DNA from 2 places in the Stenotrophomonas sp. C-A genome. Region 1 is predicted to be linked to the other one. Evidence: riboswitches for the same ligand, from Rfam matches in the RefSeq annotation. Region 1 holds a riboswitch; the other holds the start of a gene.
The links. A riboswitch is a leader RNA that binds a small molecule or an ion and turns the genes downstream of it on or off. The one in region 1 is predicted to bind cobalamin.

Region 1 (8,453 bases):
CCGCGCCCCCATCTGGCAGCCATGACCCCGCCACTGACCGACTTCATCGACCGCGCCCAGCGCCTGTTCGTGCTGACCGGCGCTGGCTGCAGCACCGCCTCGGGCATTCCCGATTACCGCGATACCGACGGCCAGTGGAAACGCACGCCGCCGGTGACCTACCAGGCCTTCATGGGCGAGGCGGCCACCCGCCAGCGCTACTGGGCGCGCAGCCTGCTGGGCTGGCCGCGCTTCGGCCTGGCCCGGCCCAACGGCAGCCACCAGGCGCTGGCCGCGCTGGAAGCCCGCGGCAAACTGCAGGTGCTGCTGACCCAGAACGTGGACGGCCTGCACCAGCGGGCCGGCAGCCGCAACGTGATCGACCTGCATGGCCGCCTGGACCTGGTGCGCTGCATGGGCTGCGAGCGCCGCAGCGGCCGCGAGGACTTCCAGCAGCGCCTGCTGGACGCCAACCCCGGCTGGGACACGCTGGAGGCCGGTATCGCCCCGGATGGCGACGCCGACCTGGAGACCGATTTCTCCACGTTCGTGGTGCCCGAGTGCCCGGACTGTGGCGGCGTGTTGAAGCCGGACGTGGTGTTCTTCGGCGAAAACGTGCCGCGTGAACGCGTGGCGGCGGTGCATCAGCACCTGCAGCAGGCCGACGCCGTGCTGGTGGTGGGTTCTTCGCTGATGGTCTATTCCGGCTTCCGCTTCGTGCAGGCGGCGGCCAGGGCAGGACTGCCGGTGGCGGCGCTGAACCGCGGCCGCACCCGTGCCGACGACCTGCTGCAGTTCAAGGACGAGCGCGATTGCGCCGAAGCCCTGGCCACGTGGGCTTCGCCCTGAGCCGAGCGTGGGCTCGGCTCTACAAGCGGTTGTGGGCTTCTGTAGCGCCGGGCCCACGCCCGGCTGCAGCAGGCTGCGCGAAACAGCGATCCATCCAGACGGTTGATTCGCCGGCCGTGCGGCGGTGCAATACGCACCCCCTACGTCGTTCATCACTGTCTTGAGCCAGTTGTTTTCGCCGATCTCGTTCGGCCCCCTGACCCTGTCCAACCGCATCGTCATCGCGCCGATGTGCCAGTACTCCGCCGAAGACGGTCGCGCCAGCGACTGGCACGCCATGCACCTGGGCAACCTGGCGCAGTCGGGCGCTGGCCTGCTGATCCTGGAAGCCACCGCGGTCGAGCCGCGCGGCCGCATCAGCTGGGCCGACCTGGGCCTGTGGGATGACGGCACCGAGGCCGCGTTGGCACAGGTGCTGGCCAGCGTCCGCCGCTGGTCGCCGATGCCGCTGGGCATCCAGCTCGGCCACGCCGGCCGCAAGGCCTCGGTGAAGCGCCCGTGGGACGGCGGCGGCCAGCTGCCGGCCGATGATGCGCGTGGCTGGGCCACCGTGGCGCCGTCGCCGCTGCCGTTCCATGCCGCTGACCCGGCGCCGCAGGAGCTGGACGAGGCGGGCATCGCCGAGATCGTCGCCGCCTTCGCCGCCAGTGCGGTGCGCGCCGAGCGCCTGGGCTTCGAGCTGATCGAGCTGCATGCCGCGCACGGCTACCTGCTGCACCAGTTCCTGTCGCCGCTGAGCAACCGCCGCACCGATGGCTATGGCGGCTCGCTGCCGAACCGCCTGCGCCTGCTGGTGGAGGTGTTCGACGCAGTGCGTGCGGCGGTATCGGACAAGATCGCCGTGGGCGTGCGCATTTCCGCCAGCGACTGGGTCGAGGGTGGCTGGGACCTGGTGCAGAGCGAAGCGCTGGCCCAGGTACTGGATGCGCGCGGCTGCAATTTCCTGCATGTCTCCAGCGGTGGCCTGGACGAGCACCAGAAGATCACCGTCGGTCCCGGCTACCAGGTGCCGTTCGCTGCGGCGATCAAGGCCAAGGTGCGCATGCCGGTCATCGCGGTGGGCATGATCACCGAGCCCGAGCAAGCCGAATCGATCCTGCGCCATCGCCACGCCGATGCGGTAGCGCTGGCACGCGGCATCCTCTACGACCCGCGCTGGCCGTGGCACGCTGCTGCCGCATTGCGCGACAGCGTGGAGCCGGCGCCGCAGTACCTGCGCTGCGAGCCGCGCGATGCGCGCGGCGTGTTCAAGACGCGCTGAGGCTCACACCCGCCAGGCCGGCGCCATGCCGGCCTGCAGGTGCTCGAACAGCGCGCGGATCTTGGCGGTGAAGTCGCGGCGGTCGCTGACACAGAAATAGACCTCCATCGGCTCCGGGCGCCATGCAGTGTCGGCGCCGAACACCGCCTGCAGGCGGCCATCGCGCAGGTACGGCTCGGCCACGAATGCGGCCAGCCGGGTGATGCCGGCACCGGTCGCGGCAAGCGTTGCCAGTGCATCGATGTCATCGCAGACCATGCTTGGTGGCAGCGCGGCGTCCACGCGCTGGCCATCCTTCAGCAGGCCCCAGCGCAGCGGCCGGCCATCGGTGGGGAAGCGGTGCAGCAGCCCGCGATGACCGCTCAGGTCGGAGGGTTGCTGCGGGGTGCCGTGCGCTTTCAGATAGGCCGGCGAGGCACAGAACACGAACGGGACGCGTGCCAGTTGCCGCGCGACCACGCCATCTTCCAGCTGTGCACCGATGCGGATGCTGGCATCCACCGCTTCCGGCCCATGTTGCACGGCGCGGTCGGTCAGGCGCAGCTCCAGCTGCAGTTGCGGGTAGCGCTGCTGCAGCGACGGCAGCAAGGGGGCAAGCACATGGCGGCCGAACGCGCTGCTGCTGGCGATGCGCAGCGGCCCGGCCGGTTCGATGTCACCGGAGGTGACCATCGCCTGCGCGCGTGCCAGGTCGGCTTCGATGTGGCGCACCTGTGCCAGGTACAGCGCGCCGGCCTCGCTGAGGGCCAGCTGCCGTGTACTTCGGTTCAGCAACCGTACGCCCAGATGGGCCTCCAGCCGGTTGATGTTCTGGCCGACTGCGGTGGCGCTGATGCCAAGGATGCGGGCCGCGGCGGCAATGCTGCCGGTCTCTGCGGTGCGGGTGAAGCTGCGGATCAGTTGCAACAGGTTCATGACCGACCAGCTTGCCATGGGGACGCCCAAGTATCGCTTGGGACTGAACCAAGCAGTTCGGTTGCATTGGTGACCATCGATCCTGGGAACAGGCCGCTGCCCTACACTCGGGCGATGCGCCCCGATTCCATTCTTACCCTGTCCTGCCCCGACCGTACCGGCATCGTCTACCGCGTGTCCGGCCTGCTGTTCGACCATGGCTGCAACATCCTCGACGCCCAGCAGTTCGGTGACGAGGAAAGCGGCCGCTTCTTCCTGCGCGTGCACTTCGACCGCGATGCCGGGCTGCCGCTGGACACGGTGCACACCGCCATGGCCACGTTGGCGGCCGACTTCGGCATGGACTGGCAGCTGCACGACGGCCGCCGCCGCGCACGCCTGCTGGTGCTGGTCAGCAAGCAGGGGCATTGCCTCAACGATCTGCTGTTCCGCGCCCACAGCGGCCAGCTGAAGGTGGACATCGCCGCGGTGGCCTCCAACCACGCCGACTTCGCGCCGCTGGCCGCGTCCTACCAGGTGCCGTTCCACCACCTCCCGGTGACCGCCCAAACGCGCGCGGTGCAGGAACAGCAGATCATCGACCTGGTCGAGCGCGAACGCATCGACCTGGTGGTGCTGGCGCGCTACATGCAGATCCTGTCACCCACGCTGTGCCGCGCGCTGGCCGGACGCGCGATCAACATCCACCACAGCTTCCTGCCCAGCTTCAAGGGTGCGCAGCCGTATCACCAGGCACACGCGCGCGGAGTCAAGATCATTGGCGCCACCGCGCACTACGTCACCGAGGACCTGGACGAAGGCCCGATCATCGAACAGGACGTGGCCCGCGTGGACCACGCGATGGCGCCGCGCGAGCTGGTGCGGCTGGGCAGCGATACCGAATCGCTGGTGCTGTCACGCGCCGTGCGCCGCCATGTGGAGCACCGCATCCTGCTCAACGGGCACCGCACGGTGGTGTTCCGCTAGGATCGGGTTGAATCTACTGTCGCGCGCCCTGTCACCGTCTTTCCCTCGACCCTGTTCGCGGGCCTGGGGCAGGTGGAGCGGCCACCGTCGATATGCTCCAGAAGACCCTGAGGGATCGGCGACCACATCGGGTCCAGAACGAAGTCCACGCCTTCGCGTCGCGCGAGTTTGGCACCGGGGATGAAGTCGGCGTCACCGGCTACCAGAACAATCTGACGAACTTGCCGTTTGAGGGAAAGTGAGGAGATGTCCAGGCCGATGCGCATATCGACGCCTTTCTGTCTGACCTCCGGGTGCAGATCCCCGGGCAGGAGTGTGGAGAACGCGCGCTTGCCCTTCAGAAGTGCATCGAGCGTTCGGGAATCAGTTGTCCATGAATTGGAATCTGCGAGATGGCCCACGCGCAATGCCACTTTGCGTTTTTGTTTCAGGGCCTCGTGCAAATCGATTCTGAAGAGTGCCTCGGGTGAGCGTGCATAGTCGATGCAGGCGCCCGAGATCGGGTTGTGCATCCGCTTTCGAAGCGGCGGGCAGTCGTAGAAGAAGATCCGGTAGAGATCCCTCCGCTTACACCCCGACGAGGTCAGGTGTGCGAGTGCCCATCGATGCGCCACTTCTGCGGCACGTTCAGCGTTGCCGGCGTTGTGAGGTTCAATCCGGCGGAATCGCTTAACGAAGTAACCGCCATCGATGAGGATCGCCGTTGGCATGCCTTTGCCCTCGATTCCATCCAGTAAAAAGCCCTCGGTTCGGCCGTCCCGCGATCTGTAGGGGGGCGTACTTGGAGGGCTGGATGAGTTCATTGTGTTGCCGCAGGCTGCGGCCTGCAAGCGGCAGAGGCGACATTCTCAGCATCGGTATCCCGCACCCAGCGACGACGCGTCCATTGAGCAGCAGTCGCCCGTCAGATGATCGCAATCCCCGCTTTGCCCAGCGCCTCGCGCACCATCGTATCGTTGGCCTCGGTCACCGGCTTGGTCAGGTCCCACAGGAACTTCACCTTGAAGCCGGACTTCACCGCGTCCTGCGCGCTCCACAGCACGCAGTAGTCGCGTGCCAGGCCGCACACGTGCACTTCGCGGATGCGGCGCTCGTGCAGCCAGCCGGCCAGGCCGGTGGCCGGGCGCTCGCCATCGGGACCATGGTTCTCGCGGAAGGCGCTGTACGAATCCACCTGTTGGCGCGTGCCCTTGCGCAGGATCAGGTCGGCCACGGTCCAGTCCACATCCGGGTGCAGGGCGGCACCGGCGCTGCCCTGCACGCAGTGGTCCGGCCACAGGGTCTGCGGCTGCGCGTGCAGCAGGATGCTCTCGAAGGGGCGTTGGCCAGGATGCTGGCTGGCGAACGAGGCATGGTCGGCCGGGTGCCAGTCCTGTGTCGCCACCACGGTGCGGTAGCGGCGCTGCGCCAGCAGATCGGCAATCGGTGCCACCAGCGCATCGCCCTGATCGCAGGCCAGCGTACCTCCGGGCATGAAGTCCGGCTGCAGGTCGATCACCAGCAGGGCGACGTCGGCGGGCAGGGCGGTCATGGCAGATCCACTACAACGTAAAGGGGCGACCAGCGTGGCCGCCCCGGCGGCACAGGTCAATCGCCCTGCGGCGTCCCAGCGTCCTGCCCGTAGTACAGCAGGCCGATCTTGATCCGTTCCCGGCCGTTCTCGCGGCGATGGCGGTTGGCATCGCGCAGCGAGTACACGCAGCCGCAGTACTCCTGCTGGTAGAACTGCTCGCGCTTGCTGATCTCGATCATGCGGCTGGCACCGCCGCCCTTGCGCCAGTTGTAGTCCCAGTACTGCAGGCCCTCGTAGCGCGACGCGGCGCGGATGCCGCAGTCGTTGATCTGCGCCATGTTCTTCCAGCGCGAGATGCCCAGCGAAGAACTGATGGTGTCATAGCCGTGTTCGTGCGCGTACAGCGCAGTGCGCTCGAAACGCATGTCGAAGCACATCGTGCAGCGGATGCCGCGTTCGGGCTCGTTTTCCATGCCGCGCGCACGGCTGAACCAGTTGTCGGTGTCGTAGTCGCAATCGATGAACGGGATGCCGTGCTGCTCGGCGAAGCGGATGTTCTCCTGCTTGCGCAGCTCGTATTCCTTCACCGGATGGATGTTGGGGTTGTAGAAGAAGATCGCATAGTCGATCCCGGAGGCGGTGATCGCCTCCATCACTTCGCCGGAGCATGGCGCGCAGCATGAATGCAGCAGCAGGCGCTTGCCGTCGTCGGGCAGGGTCAGGGTAGGGCGTTGGAGCTCGGTCATCGTCAGGTACCGCATGGACCGCCGGCAACGGCGGTGGCCCATGCATCAGCGCGTGGGTGAACAGGTCTGGCCGGATACCGTGAACAGGACGCGCGCGGCCGCATCGCCTGCACGCGCAGGACGACGGCGGCCCCGGCAACCTCCCCGCGGAGATTCCAGGTCGAATCAGGGGACGGTCGTGTCCCCCGGCCGGGGCCGGTATTCGGGCTGATGGACACGGGCCGCAGCCCACCTACTACCTGCCGCTTCCCAGGCGCGAGCCCAGTGCTGTTGGCAGGATTCGTTTCCATTCACCGCTGCGGGGCAGCTCCGGAATGGGCGCGCGAGGCGTCTTCACCGGATTCCCGTTTAAATCCCGGCCGCCATCCAGCCACGGCAGGGATACCTTCGGCGCGCCCACGGTGGACGCGTCGAGGCCAATGGTCAAGGGCCAATCAAAGCGCAGGGCTGTGGCTCGTTTCTCAGGCTGTGAGAGCCCCTCTTGCCATACTGTGCATCGACAGACGGGAGGTGGCTCGTGGCGGCGAAGTACTGCGATCTGGTCATGAAAGGCGGCATCACCAGCGGCATCGTGTACCCCAATGCGGTACTGGCGCTGGCGCGCGAGTATCGCTTCAAGAGCATCGGCGGCACCTCGGCCGGCGCTATTGCTGCGGCTGTGGCGGCCGCGGCGGCCTGCGGTGATCGCCGCCAGCAGGCTGGCGAGCACCTGCCTGGCGATGCCGGCTATGGCGGGTTGTCGGCGGTGTCGGCGCAGCTGTCGCGGCGCGGCTTCATCTACAGCCTGTTCCAGCCGGCACGGGGCGCGCGTGCGGCCTATCGGCTGCTGGTGGTGCTGACCGGCAATGCCCGCCTGCCGCACAAGCTGCTGTGCCTGGCCGTTGCCGTGTTCGAGATCGCGCCGCTGGAAGTGCTGGTGTCGCTGGCGCTGCTGCTCGGCCTGGGCTGGTGGGGCGGTGGCTGGAGCGGCGTGGCCGCCACGCTGCTGCCGTCGCTGCTGTGCGCTTACGGTGCCGGCGTGGCCGGCGCCGCGCTGCGGGTGGCACGGGTGGCACGGCGCAACCTGCTGGGCCTGTGCAGCGGCCTCGGCCGTGATGCACGCACGCCGGCGTTGACCGAGTGGCTGCACGAGTGCCTGCAGCAGTTGTCCGGCAAACCGCTGGATGCACCGCTCACCTTCGCCGATCTGCACGATGCGCCGCGCTATGCCGGCGAGCCGGACAGCCCGCATGCGATCAGCCTGCAGATGATCACCACCTGTGTGTCGCACAACGAGCCGCGTACGCTGCCGCTGGGTGGCGCGCAGTTCTGGTTCCTGCGCGAAGAGTTCGAGCAGCTGTTCCCGGCCAGCGTGGTGCAGTGGCTGGTGGATCAAGCTGGCCCGCCGTTGGAGGTGGAGGGGCGACGGTACTACCACCTGCCGCAGGGCCCGAAGCTGCCGGTGCTGGTGGCCACGCGCATGAGCCTGAGCTTCCCGCTGCTGATCAGCGCGGTGCCGCTGCATGAGCCCTCGCGGCGCGAGCGTCGCTGCGAACCCACCGCGCCTGCCGCCGACCAGGAGCACAACGTGGCCGACAGCATGGAAGGGCTGACCAGTGCCGGGCAGACCTGTGGCCCGGTGATCACCGCCTTCCGCATCTGCTGGTTCTCCGATGGCGGCATCAGCAGCAACTTCCCGATCCATCTGTTCGATGCCGCCTTGCCGCGCTGGCCGACCTTCGCCATCAACCTGGTCTACCCGCAGCACGCTGAAGAGGTGAGCCACGGCAGCAGCGGCCGCCAGTCGCTGGAACACGCGGTGTTCCTGCCCACCGAAAACCGTCATGGCTGGCAGCGCACCTATCAGTCGATCGCCACGCCGTTGGCGGCCGCGGAACTGGGGCGTTTCCTGTTCGCGGTGGTGGCGACCATGCAGAACTGGCGCGATCTGCTGCAGGCGCGCGCGCCGGGTTACCGCGACCGCATCGTGCACGTCAGCCTGCAGGGCGACGAAGGCGGCATGAACCTGGACATGCCGCAGGAGGTGCTGACCCGCATCGCCGACAAGGGCAGCCTGGCGGGCGCGCGCTTCTGCTCATTCTCGTTCGAGAACCACTACTGGATCCGCTGGCGCAACCTGGCCTCGGCCTACCAGCGCTACACGCTGGAAGTGGCACGCACCGACGACCCGGCGCAGCAGGTGCTGGCCTACCGTGCGGCCTATTCGATGGTCGCCCACGGTGAA
Region 2 (8,453 bases), 280 kb from region 1:
CCGGCTTCGTTGCGCGCCATCCGGCGGCACGCATCGAGCTGCTGCTGGTCGATCGCACGGTGAACCTGGTGGAAGAGCGGGTGGACCTTGCGGTGCGCATCGCGCGCCAGATCGATCCCAGCCTGATTGCACGGCGGCTGGCCACCTGCCGCTCGGTGCTGTGCGCGACGCCGTCCTACCTGCAGGCGCGCGGTACGCCGACTACACCGGAACACCTGGCCGCGCACAACTGCCTGACCCATCACTACGTGGGCAAGAGCCTGTGGCAGCTGCACCGCGATGGCCGTTCGCTGTCGGTGGCGGTGGGCGGCAACATCAGCGCCAACGAAGCCTCGCTGTTGCTGGAAGCAGTGCGTGCCGGTGCCGGCATCGCCATGCTGCCGACCTACCAGGTGGCGCCGCTGCTGCGTAGTGGCGAGCTGATCGAGTTGTTGCCCGAGTTCAGTCTGGACGAACTCGGCATTCATGCCGTGTACGCATCACGGCGCCAGCAGCCCGCTATCATGCGGCGATTCCTGGACTTCCTGGCCGAGTGTTTCGCCAGCCCGGCCTTCCAGGATCTGGATTGGCGCCCACCGGGCAAGGAGAACACATGAACCATGGACAGGCCTTGATCGACCACAACCGTGCTGCCTGGGACCGCCAGGCCAGCGAAGTGCGCGAATGGTCGCGCCCGGTGGAAAGCTCAACGATTGCCGCCGCGCGCGATGGCCGCTGGCAGGTGCACCTGACCCCGCGCGCGCTGCCGCTGGACTGGCTCGGTGATGTGCGCGGCCGCCGCATCCTGTGCCTGGCCTCGGGCGGTGGCCAGCAGGCACCGGTGCTGGCGGCGGCCGGCGCGGAGGTGACCGTGTTCGATCTGTCCGATGGCCAGCTCGAGCAGGACCGCAGGGTCGCGGCACGTGATGGACTGCAACTGCGTACGGTGCAGGGCGACATGCGCGATCTGCACGCCTTCGCCAACGACAGCTTCGATGTGGTCTTCCACCCGATCTCCAACCTGTACGTGCCCGACGTCCGGCCGGTGTGGACCGAATGCCGCCGCGTGCTGGCGCGCGACGGCATGCTGATGGCCAGCTTCTACAACCCGGTGCTGTTCGTCGGTGCGCGCGATCCGCAGCTGGATGCCCAGGGCCTGATCCGGCCGCAGTACGCCATTCCCTATTCGGATCTGGAAGACCTGCCACCGGCCGAGCGCGAGGCGAAACTGGCGCGGGGCGATGCGCTGACCTTCGGCCACAGCCTGACCGAACTGATCGGTGGCCAGCTGGATGCCGGCTTCATCATCGATCGCTTCATGGAGGACTGGCAGCCGCAGCCGCGTTTCCTGATCGACCGTTACCTGCCCACGTTCCTGGCTACCCGCGCGCGCCGGATCGGCTGAGGCGGATCGGTGCAAAAACCAGCGGCGTACAATGGACGGCCCCACGTCATGCAGGTGCCGTCCCTTGTCGTATCCCTATCCGCTGGTCGTGTTCGACCTTGATGGCACGCTGGTCGACAGCGCAGCTGATATCGCCGAAGCGCTGAACCGCACGCTGGAGGACATCGGCGTGGCACGCGTACCGGAAGCCACGGTGCTGGGCTGGATCGGCGACGGTGTGCGCCGCCTGGTCGAACAGGCCGTGCATGCCACCGGCCGCGAAGTCGACCTGGCCGAAGTGATGCCGGTATTCATGGTGCACTACCGCGAATGCCTGCTGCGCAGCCCGCGCCTGTTCGATGGCGTGGGTGAAGCGCTGGCGCAACTGCGTGCACGCAACGTGCCGCTGGCAATCTGCACCAACAAGCCCGAAGCGCTGGTGCCACCGCTGCTGCAGCACCTGGGCATCGGTGATGCGTTCGCGCTGATACTGGGCGGCGATTCGCTGCCGCAGCGCAAGCCCAGTGGCGAACCGCTGCGGCACATCGCTGCGCACTTCGGGCTGCCGGTGGACGCCTGCCTGATGGTGGGTGATTCGTTGACCGACTACCGCGCCGCCGAAGAGGCAGGCATGCCGATCGCGCTGGTGCGTTACGGCTACCCGCGCGGCCTGGACCTGGCCACCGCGCATGCGGTGGCGGTGATCGACGATCTGCGTGAATTGCCGGGGTTGGCCGCCGGCATTCCGGTGTAGCGGTAGATCGACGCCATGCGTCGATGGAAAAGTGCCGGGCAATGCCCGGCAACTTCTTTCACTTCGGCTGGTAACGCACGCTCAACTGGTACTCGCGGCCCGGCTGGTTGAACCACGCCACCGTCTCATACCTGCGGTCGAACACGTTGGCGGCACGCGCCAGCAGCGACCACTCCGGTGTCAGCGCGTACTCGGCGCGCAGGTCCAGCGCGCCGTAGCCGCCAACCTTCACCGAGTTGCTGGCGTTGTCAAAGCGCTTGCCCGCGCCCTGTACGGTCAGGCCGGCGCGGAAATCGCCGAAGCGGCGGTCGATGTCCAGGCGCGCGGTCTGCTGTGCACGGCGCGGCAGCCAGTTGTCGAACTGGCTGCTGCCGTGGGTGCGGTTGCGCGGGTTGGTGTAGCTCAGCTGCGCGTTGATGTCGAAGCCGGCCAGCAGCACGCCACCGGTCAGCTCGGCACCACGGATGCGCGCCTTCTCCACCTGCTGCATTTTCATCGTGGACGCATCGTAGGTGATCAGGTCATCGATGCGGGTTTCGTACACATCCAGGCCCCAATGCCAGCCCTGACCCTGCTGCGAAACCCCCAGGTTGGCGCTCTTGGACTTCTCCGGGTTCAAGGTCGGCATGCCGCTCCACAGGTCATACAGATCGCTGAAGGTCGGTGCCTTGAACGCGGTGCCGTAGCTGGCGTTGACGCGCAGGCCGTGGCCCAGTTCCATCGCCCAGCCAACGCTGCCGGTGGCGTGGTTGCCGAACTGCTGGTTGTCGTCGTTGCGGGCGCTGGCCTGCAGCTGGTGGCGGCCGAAGCGGCCCTGGTACTGCACGAACACGCCGGTGTTGCGGCGGCTGTCGACGAGATACCCGGCGCTGCTGCCGTCCAGATTGTCTTCGCTCCAGTCCACGCCGGCACTCAGCAGCTGGCCCTCGGCCACACCGAAGTCACCCTGCAGCGAGGCGCTGTCACGATGGGTCTGCGCGCTGCCAAACACCCCCGGTGCGCCGAAGTTGTCGGATTCATTGTCGCTGCGGCCGACGTTGGCGGTGAATGCCAGGCGTTCGGATGGGGTGTAGCGCACCTTGCCGGCCAGCACCTGCTGGCGGGTCTCGGAGTAGTTGTAGTAGCCGTCATAGTGGTTCTTGCCATCGGCGCGCAGCGCGCTGCCTTCCACGTTCCACTGGTCGTTGAAGCTGTAACCGCCGCGCAGGCTCTTGGACAGGTTGCGGTAGCCGTCGCGGTCATGTTCGTCGGCAAAGCAGCCGGCAGTGAACACCGAGGAAGAACCGCGGCAGGCATCGATGCCGTCGGAATGCTGGTAGGCGATGTCGGCACCGAACCAGCCGCGCTCGGTGCCGCCGCCGATGCCGCCGCTGGCTTCACGCAGGCCGTTGCTGCCACCACCGAGCTGGAAGTGTGGAGCGAAGTTGCCCTGGTTGCGGCGGGTGAAAATCTGGATCACGCCACCGATGGCGTCGGCGCCGTACAGGCTCGACTGCGGGCCGCGCACGATCTCCACGCGCTCGATCTGCGCCAGCGGCAGGTCCTGGTACATGGCCAGGCCGAGGTCGGCGCTGTTGATGCGCACGCCGTCGACCAGCACCACGGTGTGGCCCGAGTTGGTGCCGCGCAGGAACAGCGAGCTCTGCTTGCCGAGACCGCCGGCATTGGTCAGGTTGATGCCGGCGCGGCCGCGCAGCAGCTCCTGCAGCGAGGTGGCCTGGCTGGATTCAATCTGCGCGCGGTCGATCACCTGCGCCGGCGCGATGCTGTCCTGCAGCGCGATCGGGGTGCGGGTGGCGGTGACCAGGATCTGGTCGAGCGCAGTGGTGTCATCGGCGGCCTGGGCCAGCGCGGGCAGGGCGGCCAGCACGGCCAGGGACAGCATTCGGGACTGCAGCTTCATGGGGGACTCCAGGTGCCACGCACGCCCGCGTGGCGAAGGGGAGGAGCCGCGAAGGCAGGCATGCGCCGACGCCGCAGCGCACGCTGCGGTCATCCAGCGCCATGCCCACCGCATCGCGACCTGAGGCTTCCGGGCCGGTCTCCGGGCTTGCCGCCGGGTGGCCTGGGGCCACCCGTCCAGGCGCCTTCCCATGCGCGCGGCACAGTGGCGGTGTTGCCTGGAACTGACGTGCTTACCGTTGCGGGGGCAGCGCCGGCCTGGCGTGGAATCACGCGTCACCGGCTTCCCGTTTCAACCTGCCGGCCACGGCCGCAGGTCACCTGGAAGTGGGCGCAGTCTACGGCATCGCCAGCTGGTAGAGTGAAGGCCGTCGCACGCACTGCGGTTGGGAAGCGGGAACATGGTTGCAAAGGATCGCTTGCAGTTCCTCGATTCGCTTCGAGGCTTGGCCGCCGTCTATGTCGTGCTGTTTCACGTCCAGTCGATGCCAGCGCCGGCGTTGCCCGTTGCGGCCGGGTTGTTGCCGGTACTGCAGCTGGGAGCCACCGGCGTCGCCCTGTTCTTCGTGATCAGCGCGTTCTCCCTGTGCTACACCCAGCCTCGCCACAGGGCCAGCGGGCGGCCCTTGCTGAGTTTCTACCTGCACCGCTTCCTGCGGATTGCGCCGCTGTTCTACGCGCTGCTGGCGTTCTCGATCTTCCGCGATGGCCGAGGCAGCCATGCCGGCCATCCCTGGGCCGAGATCGCTGCCAATGCCACGTTCACCTTCAACCTGTTCCCCGGCTGGGAGCAGGGCATTGTCTGGGCCAGCTGGGCGGTTGGCGTGGAAATGCTGTTCTACGCCATTTTCCCTGCGCTGTACCTGCTGGTGAATGACGGACGCCGGGCCTGGATGCTCCTCTTGTCGCTGCTGGGGCTGGCGGCGTTGGCCGGAACCGGCGCGCTGGGTGCACGCGCGGAAGCTTCACTGGGCGGCTATGGCTGGCTGACGCACGCGCCCGTGTTTGCGATGGGGCTGGTGGCGTTCCACGCCTACAACGCGCTCTCACAAGTGCCTCCGGCGCGGGCGCGCTGGTGGGGGATGGCACTCAACCTGGCCGGTGCCCTGTTGCTGTTGCTGGTCGTGGCGGGAATCGCAGGTGGCTGGAGCGGGGCAGGACAATGGCAGCTGGCCGGCCTGGGCTATCTGGCAGTGCTGTTGGGTTGCTCGCAATGCCCGCCGCGTCTGCTCGTCAACCGGGCGACGGCTTGGCTGGGTACGGTGAGTTACTCGCTCTACCTGGGTCATCCCATTGTCATCGCTGTGCTGGGACCGGTGCTGCGCCGGTTGCTTGCGTATGTTGGTGACGGGACATCCGGCTATCTGTTGTGCGCCGCACTGGTGCTGGCGGTCGCACTCCCGCTGGCTGCGCTGGGACATCGTTGCATTGAAGCACCCATGATTCGACTGGGTAAACGCATGATGGCGTCGCTGTCTGCTTCACGCGCAGGACTCCGTACTGGGCAGGCTGAGGGCGGCCCACGCTAGAATGACGCGCCCCGCTATGGGGACGCTGTCCGGAAGTGGTGTTCATGATGTTGCTTCAATCGCCGATCTCTCCTGCGCCGTGCGCGTACCCGTCACTGACCAGCGTGCTGCACGCGGTTGCGGTGCCATGATCCTCGACCTGGTCCGCCATGCCGGCAACGGTCGCGATGAGTTCCTCGATGGACGCAGCGACCCACCGCAGCTGGCCCGCCTGCCGCAGGAACTGGTCGACGCCTACGCCGCGCAGCCCTGGGAGCGGGTGATCAGTTCGCCACGGCTGCGCTCGCTGCACACGGCGATGGCCCTGGCCACCCCGCGTGGGCTGGACGTGGAAGCGGACGAGGAATGGGAAGAGCTGGACTTCGGCGATTGGGACGGGCAGTCGCTGTTCGACCTGCCGGAGGACGCACTGGCCGCCTTCCATGCCGACCCGCACGCGTTCCCGCCGCCGAACGGTGAAAGCTGGGGCCACTTCGAGCGGCGCATTGCGCGCGCGCTGGATCGCCTGCTCGATGATGAGGATCCGGTGCCGACGCTGGTGGTCAGCCATGGTGGCCCGCTGCGCATGGTGCTCTCGCAGGTCTGCGGCCTGCCGATGTCGCTGTGCTGGGCCCTGCGCATCGATCACGGCACGCGGCTGCGGGTGTGGCTGGAACGTGGTGAGGTCGGGCTGGTGGGCGAGCTGCTGGAGCTGCAGCAGCCCTGATCTGCTCTTGTAGAGCCGAGCCATGCTCGGCTGCACTTCGATCAGAAAGGCCAGCCAAGCGTGGGCTCGGCTCTACAGAAGGGCGCGGCTCAATCCTCGTCCGCGCGCTCGGCAACGCTGTCTTCAGCGTCATCACCGGCATCGAAGCGCTGCTCATGTACCGGGCCCGACGCCGGGCCGGCTGCCTTCAGCGGATGCGCGGCGATGCGCGCTTCATAGTCCTGCACCAGCGCATCGCGCTGCGGCTCGCTCAGTTCCTGCCAGTGGCAGTCCAGCAGTGCGCCTTCCAGGGAGTACAGCAGGTTCAGGCTGGGCTTGAAGCCCGCGCGCTTGACCTTGACGAAGGCGCCCACGGCACCGATCGCAACCAGGTCTTCGCGGCTGCGCAGGCCGACCTGGCGCAGCCACGCCGCACTTTTCGGGCCGATGTTGCGCAGCTTCGGTGCGCTCATCCCAGCGCCTCGACGAACACGCGGGCGATGGCTTCCAGGCCGGCCTGGTCGTCGGCATCAAAGCGGCCGACCTTGGGGCTGTCGATATCGAACACGCCGATCAGTTCATCACCGCGCAGCAGCGGCACCACCAGCTCCGAACGCGAGGCCGAATCGCAGGCGATATGGCCGGGGAAGGCATCGACGTCGTCCACGCGCTGGGTCACGCGCTGGCTGGCGGCTGCACCGCACACGCCCTTGTCCAGCGGAATGCGCACGCAGGCCGGCAGGCCCTGGAACGGGCCGACCACCAGCTCCTTGCCGTCGTACAGGTAGAAGCCCACCCAGTTCAGGTCGGGCAGGGCGTGGTAGACCAGTGCCGAGAGGTTGGCCGCGTTGGCGATGCGGTCGGACTCGGCGTAGACCAGGCCACGGGCCTGTTCCAGCAGCTGGGCGTATTGTTCCGGCTTGCTGCCGGTGAGCGAGGCATTGGTGAACATGCCCGCAGTCTAGCAAGCGCGCCGGGCCGGCGATAATGCACACACAGTTGCCCTGTTGGAGCCCTTCGATGCCGTTGCCCGCCACGCTGCCGCCCGCCCTGTTCGTTACCGGCACCGATACCGAGATCGGCAAGACCGCCACCAGCACCGCCTTGCTGCATGCGCTGCGCCGGCGCGGCCTGCGCGCGGTCGGCATGAAGCCGGTGGCCAGCGGCAGCGAAGACCTGGGGCAGGGCCTGCGCAACGAGGACGCGCTGGCACTGCAGGCGGCCAGCTGGCCGGTACCGGACTATGCCGATCTGAACCCGTATGCGTTGCGCCAGCCGCTGGCCCCAGAACTGGCCGCCGCCGAGGATGGCGTGCAGGTGGAACTGGCGCCGATCGTGGCTGCATTCGAGCGTCTGCGCGCGCAGGCTGACATCGTGGTGGTGGAGGGTGTCGGCGGTTGGTTGGCACCGGTTTCGGCCACGCTGGACCAGCTCGATCTGGTGCGCGCGTTGCGTCTGCCCGTACTGCTGGTGGTGGGCATGCGCCTGGGTTGCGTCAACCATGCGCGGCTGACCGCGCAGTCGCTGCAGGCCAGCGGCGTGCAGTGCCTGGGCTGGATCGGCAACCACATTGATCCTGCGATGCAGCGCCAGGACGAGAACATCGCCACGCTGCAGCAGCGCCTGCCGATGCCGTGCTGGGGGCGGCTGCCGCATCTGCCGGGGGCGGATGGCCAGATCCTGAGCACGTACCTGCTCGATTGACCTGCTTCCTGTAGAGCCGAGCCCATGCTCGGCTCAGCGGGGACCATTGACGAAGGGCAGCCGAGCGTAGGCTCGGCTCTACAGGAGCTGGCGCGCCGCCAGCTCCCGCGCAATCGCACCCAGCCGCTCCACCGCGCCGATGAAGCGCGCATCCAGCGTCTGGCAGCACGACAGCCGCAGGCAATGCCGGTAGCGCGCGCCGCGCGAATACACCTGGCCGGGCATGAACACGATGTCCTCCTGCAGCGCACGCTCGAACAGCTCGCGCGTATCCACGCCCGGTAGTTCCAGCCACAGCAGGAATCCGCCCTGCGGCTCGGTGGCGCGGGTGCCGGGCGGGAAATGTTCGGCCACCAGCTGGCGCAGCCGCCCTACCTGTTCGCGATACAGACGACGCATGCGATGCAGGTGGTGCTCGTAGCTGCCCGCTTCCAGATAGGCTGCGACTGCGTCACCCAGCAGCTGCGGTTCCCCGCCGGTGGACTGGAATTTCAGCAGTGCGATGCGCTCGGCGAA

Region 2: it holds a riboswitch for cobalamin, as region 1 does, so the genes downstream of both, btuB (TonB-dependent vitamin B12 receptor) here and ACW5IY_RS01040 (epoxyqueuosine reductase QueH) in region 1, are expected to answer to the same signal.

The regions. Positions count from the first base shown of each region.
Region 1 covers NZ_CM132916.1:225,630-234,082, forward strand. The annotation lists gene ACW5IY_RS01010 (NAD-dependent protein deacetylase) at 22-828, shown strand; gene ACW5IY_RS01015 (oxidoreductase) at 989-2,089, shown strand; gene ACW5IY_RS01020 (LysR substrate-binding domain-containing protein) at 2,093-3,004, opposite strand; gene purU (formyltetrahydrofolate deformylase) at 3,119-3,970, shown strand; gene ACW5IY_RS01030 (NYN domain-containing protein) at 3,967-4,680, opposite strand; gene pncA (bifunctional nicotinamidase/pyrazinamidase) at 4,875-5,501, opposite strand; gene ACW5IY_RS01040 (epoxyqueuosine reductase QueH) at 5,558-6,244, opposite strand; cobalamin riboswitch at 6,406-6,619, opposite strand; gene ACW5IY_RS01045 (patatin-like phospholipase family protein) at 6,774-8,453, shown strand, end outside.
Region 2 covers NZ_CM132916.1:502,078-510,530, forward strand. The annotation lists gene ACW5IY_RS02330 (LysR family transcriptional regulator) at 1-596, shown strand, start outside; gene ACW5IY_RS02335 (class I SAM-dependent methyltransferase) at 593-1,384, shown strand; gene gph (phosphoglycolate phosphatase) at 1,449-2,117, shown strand; gene btuB (TonB-dependent vitamin B12 receptor) at 2,176-4,020, opposite strand; cobalamin riboswitch at 4,136-4,359, opposite strand; gene ACW5IY_RS02350 (acyltransferase family protein) at 4,421-5,548, shown strand; gene ACW5IY_RS02355 (histidine phosphatase family protein) at 5,676-6,254, shown strand; gene ACW5IY_RS02360 (TfoX/Sxy family protein) at 6,344-6,706, opposite strand; gene ACW5IY_RS02365 (GAF domain-containing protein) at 6,703-7,185, opposite strand; gene bioD (dethiobiotin synthase) at 7,254-7,937, shown strand; gene ACW5IY_RS02375 (aminotransferase-like domain-containing protein) at 8,016-8,453, opposite strand, start outside.